Regions from separate parts of the Pseudomonas atacamensis genome, predicted to be linked through region 1. Evidence: predicted binding sites of a transcription regulator. Region 1 holds the regulator's gene; the other holds the start of a gene.
The links. Region 1 encodes FliA, which starts transcription of late flagellar genes. Its sites were predicted from a motif close to CTAAAGTTTNNNNNNNNNNNGCCGNTAA; they were not measured.

Region 1 (3,730 bases):
CGGCCCAGGCCAATCTGTATCGCCGTCTGCAGCGCATCGGCCTGTCCGGCCCGCTGTCGCGCGATCTGTTGGCGATGATCACCGATATCGAAGAACCCCGTCAGGCCTGGCGCATGCTGCTCGCGCACCTGGCGCGGATGATTGCCGTACCGGAAGTCGAGCCGCTGGAAGAGGGCGGTGTGATTGCCATGGTCGGCCCCGCCGGCATGGGCAAGACCACCACGCTGGCCAAGCTCGCCGCGCGTTACGTGCTCAAGTACGGCGCGCAGAACGTCGCGCTGGTGAGCATGGACAGCTTCCGCATCGGCGCGCAGGAACAACTGAAAACCCTCGGGCGCATCCTCAACGTGCCGGTGACGCACGTCGATCCGGGTCAGTCGCTGGTGCAGGCATTGGATCCACTGCTACGCAAACGCGTGGTTTTGATCGATACTGCCGGCCTGCAAGCCAGTGATCCGGCGTTGCGCATGCAGCTTGAGAGCCTGGCCGGGCGTGGCATTCGCTCAAAAAATTATCTGGTCCTGGCAACCACCAGCCAGAAACAGGTTCTAACCGCCGCTTATCACAGTTACAAGCGTTGCGGGCTGGCCGGCTGCATCCTGACTAAACTGGATGAAACGGCCAGTCTCGGCGAAGTGTTGAGCCTGGCGATCAGTCATGAATTGCCGGTCGCGTATCTGACCGATGGCCCACGGATTCCGGATGATCTGCATCTGCCGCGCCGTCATCAACTGGTCAGCCGCGCCGTCAGCGTGCAAATGCAGGAAGAACCCAGCGAAGAAGCCATGGCTGACATGTTCGCTGATATCTATCACAGCCCGACCAAGCAGGTTGGCTGAGGTAATCATGAACAGTTTTTGTACCTACATCGATGGTCTGCCACGCATTGTTCCGATCAGGAACGCGCAGCCAGTAATGTGGCCTCCGTCTATGCAAGACAAGGTAAAGAAATAACATGGGCAGCATGCATCCCGTACAGGTGATCGCGGTGACCGGCGGCAAAGGTGGCGTCGGCAAGACTAACGTGTCAGTGAACTTGTCGCTGGCGCTGGCAGAGCTTGGCCGTCGGGTCATGCTGCTGGACGCCGACCTGGGCCTGGCGAACGTCGACGTTCTGCTGGGGCTGACACCCAAGCGCACACTGGCCGACGTTATCGAAGGCCGTTGCGAACTGCGCGACGTGCTGTTGCAGGGCCCGGGCGGGATTCGCATCGTGCCGGCGGCCTCCGGCACGCAGAGCATGGTGCACCTGAGCCCGGCGCAACACGCCGGCCTGATCCAGGCGTTCAGCGACATCGGCGACAATCTCGACGTGCTGGTGATCGACACCGCTGCGGGTATTGGTGACTCGGTAGTCAGTTTCGTTCGTGCCGCCCAGGAAGTGTTGCTGGTGGTCTGCGACGAGCCGACTTCGATCACCGATGCTTACGCGCTGATCAAGTTGCTCAACCGCGATTACGGCATGAACCGCTTCCGCGTGCTGGCCAACATGGCGCAGAGCCCGCAGGAAGGGCGCAACCTGTTCGCCAAGTTGACCAAGGTCACGGATCGCTTCCTTGACGTCGCCCTACAATACGTCGGCGCGGTGCCGTACGACGAAAGCGTGCGCAAAGCGGTGCAGAAGCAGCGCGCCGTCTACGAAGCCTTTCCCCGTTCCAAGTGCGCGCTGGCCTTCAAGGCCATCGCCCAGAAGGTCGACACCTGGCCGCTGCCGGCCAACCCGCGCGGGCATCTGGAATTTTTCGTCGAGCGTCTCGTGCAGCAAACCGCAGGGCCTGTGATATGACCGCCAGTGGCATGAATCTTTACAAAAAGTCGGCGCGTGACGCGCAATACGAATTGATCGAGCGTTACGCGCCACTGGTCAAGCGCATTGCCTATCACTTGCTGGCGCGCCTGCCGGCCAGCGTGCAGGTCGAAGACCTGATCCAGGCCGGGATGATCGGTTTGCTCGAAGTCTCGACCAAATACGACGCCAGCAAAGGCGCCAGTTTCGAAACGTACGCGGGCATTCGAATCCGCGGCGCGATGCTCGATGAAGTGCGCAAAGGGGATTGGGCGCCACGCTCGGTTCACCGTAATACCAGGATGGTCAGCGACGCGATTCGCTCGATTGAAGCTAAAACCGGCCGTGACGCTAAAGATCACGAGGTTGCGGCCGAACTCCAATTGAGTCTCGACGATTACTACGGGATTCTGAATGACACCTTGGGCAGTCGCCTGTTCAGTTTCGACGACCTCTTGCAGGACGGCGAACACGAAGGGCTGCACGAGGATGGCGCGAGTGCTCATATGGAGCCGTCACGCGATCTGGAAGATGAACGCTTCCAGGCGGCGCTGGCGGACGCGATTGCCAATTTGCCGGAGCGTGAGCGACTGGTGTTGGCGCTGTACTACGACGAAGAGCTGAACCTCAAGGAAATCGGTGAAGTCCTTGGCGTCAGTGAATCGCGGGTCAGCCAGTTACACAGCCAGTGCGCGGCCCGTCTGCGGGGGCGTTTGGGGGAGTGGCGAGCGCGCTGAAGGCAGTGTGGGGACACTGCGAAACGAGGCTGGTGCGGTGATGAACGGCGCCGGTCTCGATCCGTTGTGCTCCAGACAAACTTCGAGTGCTATGCCGATTGATTGAAGTGGCGCGTCCAGGTGCTGGGCGCGTTTAAGACTGCTTGGAGGTCGAATTGAACAAAGACATGAAAATCCTCATCGTTGATGACTTCTCAACGATGCGGCGGATCATCAAGAACCTGCTGCGCGATCTTGGGTTCACCAACACCGTCGAGGCCGACGATGGCGTAACCGCCATTCCGGTGCTCAACAGCGGCAGCATCGACTTTCTGGTAACAGACTGGAACATGCCGGGCATGACCGGTATCGACCTGCTGCGTCACGTGCGCGCTGATGAAAAACTCAAGCACCTCCCGGTGTTGATGGTTACTGCTGAAGCCAAGCGTGAGCAGATCATCGAGGCCGCCCAGGCCGGTGTGAACGGTTACGTGGTCAAACCTTTCACGGCTCAAGCGTTGAAAGACAAAATCGAGAAGATTTTCGAACGCATCGGCTGATGAATGCGCGGGGGAGCTATGGAGCATAACGAATCATCACAGGGCGATTTCGAATCGACCCTGAAAAAACACGCGGTCGAACTGGTCGAGAGCCTTGAAAAAGGCAGGTTCGGCGACGCGGTGCAACTGATCCATGAGCTCAATCAGACCCGTGACCGCGGCCTGTATCAGGAAGTGGGCAAGCTCACACGTGAACTGCACAGTGCGATCGTCAATTTCCAGATCGATCCGCACATGCCGCAGGCCGAGGAAGTGTCGCAAATCACCGACGCCACCGAACGCCTGGGCTATGTGGTCAAGCTGACGGAAGCCGCGGCCAACCGCACCATGGATCTGGTGGAAAGCGCCACGCCGGTGGTCAACAGTCTCGCTGATGAAGCGCAGACGTTGAGCGCCGATTGGGGCCGCTTCATGCGTCGCGAGGTCGGGGCTGAAGAGTTCCGCGAACTGGCGCGCCGGGTCGACGGTTTTCTGTCACGCAGCAGCACGGACAACCGTGCGGTGTCGAGCAACCTCAACGACATCCTGCTGGCTCAGGATTACCAGGACCTCACAGGTCAAGTGATCAAGCGTGTGACCCAACTGGTCACCGAAGTCGAAAGCAATCTGCTCAAACTCGTGCTCATGGCCAGTCAGGTCGACCGCTTTGCGGGCATCGAACATGACCG
Region 2 (3,730 bases), 2.6 Mb from region 1:
CAAGTGCTGCCGACTCTGCAAACCACGCGCGACGAAAACATCTTTGCCTTCGGTGACTGCGCGGCCTGCCCGCAACCGGGTACCGATCGCAACGTGCCGCCACGGGCACAAGCGGCGCATCAACAGGCGTCGCTGCTGGCCAAGTCGCTGAAATTGCGCATCGAAGGCAAGACCCTGCCGGAGTACAAATACACCGACTACGGCTCGCTGATCTCGCTGTCGCGTTTTTCTGCTGTGGGTAACTTGATGGGTAACCTGACCGGCAGCGTCATGCTCGAAGGCTGGCTGGCGCGGATGTTCTATGTGTCGCTGTACCGTATGCACCAGATGGCGCTGTACGGGCCGTTCCGCACGGCGATGCTGATGCTGGGCAGCAAGATTGGTCGTGGCACCGAGCCGCGTCTGAAACTGCACTAAAACGCCAACCTGTGGGAGCGAGCCTGCTCGCGAAAGCGGTGGGTCTGTCAACACTGTCGTTGAATGATCCGGCCCCTTCGCGAGCAGGCTCGCTCCCACATCGTTTCGTGCTGTTCTCAAATCAGTGGGCGAAGGCCTGCAATGAATCGCTGTTCATCACAGCTGGAAGCGCCGCACCATGCCCTGTAGCGCATTGGCCAGTTGCGACAGTTCGTGGCTCGATGCGCTGGTCTGATCAGCCCCCGCAGCCGAACGCACCGACAGGTCGCGAATATTCACCAGATTGCGATCCACTTCCCGCGCCACTTGCGCCTGCTCCTCGGCGGCGCTGGCGATCACCAGGTTGCGCTCGTGAATCTCGTGCACCGACGCCGTGATCGTCACCAACGCCTCACCTGCCCGCTCTGCAAGAACCAGCGTGCTCGCCGCACGAGATGCGCTGGCCTGCATTGATTCCAGCGCCTGGCTCGAACCGCTGCGCATGCCTTGCACCATCTGTTCGATTTCCTGCGTCGATTGCTGGGTGCGATACGCCAGCGCGCGCACTTCGTCGGCTACCACCGCAAAGCCGCGACCGCTTTCACCGGCGCGTGCTGCTTCGATGGCAGCGTTGAGCGCCAGCAGATTGGTCTGCTCGGCGATGGCGCGAATCACGTCCAGAACCTTGCCGATGTCCTGCGACTGATTGGCCAGCGACTGCACCAGTTCACCGGTGTTCTGCACATCACTGGCCAGCGCATTGATCGCGCTGGCGGTTTCGCTGACGCGCTCCTGGCCCAATTGCGCCGATTGACTCGACTGGCGCGTGGCATCGGACGTCGACACCGCGTTGCGCGCGACTTCCTCCACCGCAGCGGTCATCTCATTGACCGCAGTGGCAGCTTGTTCGATTTCGTTGTTCTGCTCTTGCAGGCCTTGGGTGCTGTCGACGGTGACGGCACTCAGTTCGTCAGCGGCGGTGGCCAGTTGTGTGGCTGAGCCGCTGATACCTTGCAGCGTCTCGCGCAGGTTTTGTTGCATCGTCGCCAAGGCTTTGAGCAAGCGGCTGACTTCGTCGTTGCCATGGGTTTCGATCGGCCGCGTGAGATCGCCCTTGGCGACACTTTCTGCGGCATCCACGGCGCTGCTCAGCGGGCGCACGATACTGCGCGTGAGCAACATCGCCAGCGCCACCGTGGCCAGCGCTGCCAAGGCAATGAAAAGAGTAACGATGGTGCGCGAGGTTTCATAATGCGCGGCGGACTTCTCGCTTTCGGCAGCGACCTGGCGGGCGAACAGATCGGCGAGATCATTGAGCTGTTTGCCGGAGCCGTCGACCACGGTCTTCATGTCAACCAGGAGCAATTTGGTCAGCTCGTCACGCTTGCCTTGCTCGGCAAGGGTGAATGACTGGGCAATGCCAGTGCGATAGGCGGCGAAGGTTTTCTTGAACTGGTCATACAGCTGCCGGCCTTCGGCAGTGTCGACCAGTTTGTCGTAGGCGGCGATCTTCTCGCTCAGTTCCTTGTCGCGGGTGTCCATCTGGCCGCGATAGGTGGCGATATTGGCCGGATCCTGATCGAGCGCCATGCGCAGGGAGATGGTGCGGATGCGCAGCATCAGTTCGCGGATCTCGTCGCCGCCACGGATGCTCGGCAACCAACGGTTCTCCACCGCTACCTCACTGTCGCGAATGCTCGACATCTGTCCCAGCGCAAACACGCCGAGCAAGGCCACCAACACCGCGATCAGGGCAAATCCCAGGGCAGCCCGGGGAGCAATATTCAACTGACGAAGCAACATGACGAACGCCCTTATTCTTGTAATGGCCAGATCAAGGGGCGAAGCGTTGGCAGTCCCCTCGTGTTAGCGGGCTATCGGCAGGTTGTATGACGACTTGAAGGGATTCAGCTTTCGGCAGGCAAAAAAAATCCCCGTATCTTTCGATACGAGGATTTTCAATATGGTCGGGGTAAGGGGATTCGAACTCCTGACATCCTGCTCCCAAAGCAGGCGCGCTACCGGACTGCGCTATACCCCGGTAAAAAAAAGGCGACCTTTCAAAGATCGCCTTCTTCGATCAGCGCTTTTGGCCTCTGATCTTAAGATTCGATCCCAGCGCAAACTGGTTTCAAAAATGGTGGGTCGTGTGGGATTCGAACCTACGACCAATTGGTTAAAAGCCAACTGCTCTACCAACTGAGCTAACGACCCAAATATGGTCGGGGTAAGGGGATTCGAACTCCTGACATCCTGCTCCCAAAGCAGGCGCGCTACCGGACTGCGCTATACCCCGGTTTGAAATTGGCTCCGTGACCAGGACTCGAACCTGGGACCCAATGATTAACAGTCATTTGCTCTACCGACTGAGCTATCACGGAACTACATATTTCAATTTACAGCGGTGAAGCTTTGTTGCATCTCGCCACCCGTTCGCATCGCTGCGTTCGTGTGTCTGAGGCGCGCTATTCTACAACCTAGAACACCTCTGTCAACCCCCTAAATTGCTTTCAAGTTAATGATTTGCAACTTATTTCAGATTCCAACCCGGTGGGTTGAAACGCTGCCGGTGACTGACTGCGGGGCGCACTTTACAAGCCTTTTCCTTTGAGTTCAACAGCCTGGCGAAAAAAAGGCCTCGCAATGCGAGGCCTTCCCGGTTTCATTGCTGCTGAGGCTTAGCCGAAAACGATTTCGTCGTTCTCGACCTTGCCGGTGGCGGTGTCGCCAGGCATGAAATGACCCGACAGGATCAACTGTGCCAGCGGGTTTTCGATCCAGCGCTGGATCGCCCGTTTCAAAGGACGTGCGCCATACACCGGGTCGTAACCGACGGCGATCAGCTTGTCCATCGCTTCCGGGCTCAGCTCCAGCTTCAGCTCGCGCTCAGCCAGACGGCTGCGCAGGCGACCCAACTGGATCTCGGTAATCCCGGCGATCTGATCCCGCGCCAACGGCTCGAAGATCACCACCTCGTCGACCCGGTTGATGAACTCCGGACGGAAGTGCGACGTCAGCGCGTCCATCACAGCAGCGCGCTGCGCCTCGCGATCACCGACCAGCTCCTGGATCTGCATCGACCCGAGGTTGGAGGTCATCACGATCACCGTGTTGCGGAAGTCCACCGTACGCCCGTGACTGTCGGTCAGCCGGCCATCCTCAAGCACTTGCAGAAGGATGTTGAACACATCCGGATGGGCCTTCTCGACTTCGTCCATGAGGATCACCGAGTACGGCTTGCGACGCACCGCTTCGGTCAGATAACCGCCCTCTTCGTAGCCGACGTAGCCCGGTGGCGCACCGATCAGACGAGCCACGGAATGTTTCTCCATGA

Region 2: the regulator FliA is predicted to act here: its motif matches at 2,271-2,298, upstream of JWU58_RS04875 (methyl-accepting chemotaxis protein).

The regions. Positions count from the first base shown of each region.
Region 1 is NZ_CP070503.1:4,350,987-4,354,716, reverse strand. Features, by position in the region: gene flhF (flagellar biosynthesis GTPase FlhF) at 1-839, shown strand, start outside; gene fleN (flagellar synthesis regulator FleN) at 956-1,786, shown strand; gene fliA (RNA polymerase sigma factor FliA) at 1,783-2,523, shown strand; gene JWU58_RS19835 (chemotaxis response regulator CheY) at 2,691-3,062, shown strand; gene JWU58_RS19830 (protein phosphatase CheZ) at 3,081-3,730, shown strand, end outside.
Region 2 is NZ_CP070503.1:1,045,746-1,049,475, reverse strand. Features, by position in the region: gene JWU58_RS04880 (NAD(P)/FAD-dependent oxidoreductase) at 1-417, shown strand, start outside; gene JWU58_RS04875 (methyl-accepting chemotaxis protein) at 574-2,199, opposite strand; tRNA gene JWU58_RS04870 (tRNA-Pro) at 2,361-2,437, opposite strand; tRNA gene JWU58_RS04865 (tRNA-Lys) at 2,535-2,610, opposite strand; tRNA gene JWU58_RS04860 (tRNA-Pro) at 2,616-2,692, opposite strand; tRNA gene JWU58_RS04855 (tRNA-Asn) at 2,702-2,777, opposite strand; gene clpB (ATP-dependent chaperone ClpB) at 3,075-3,730, opposite strand, start outside.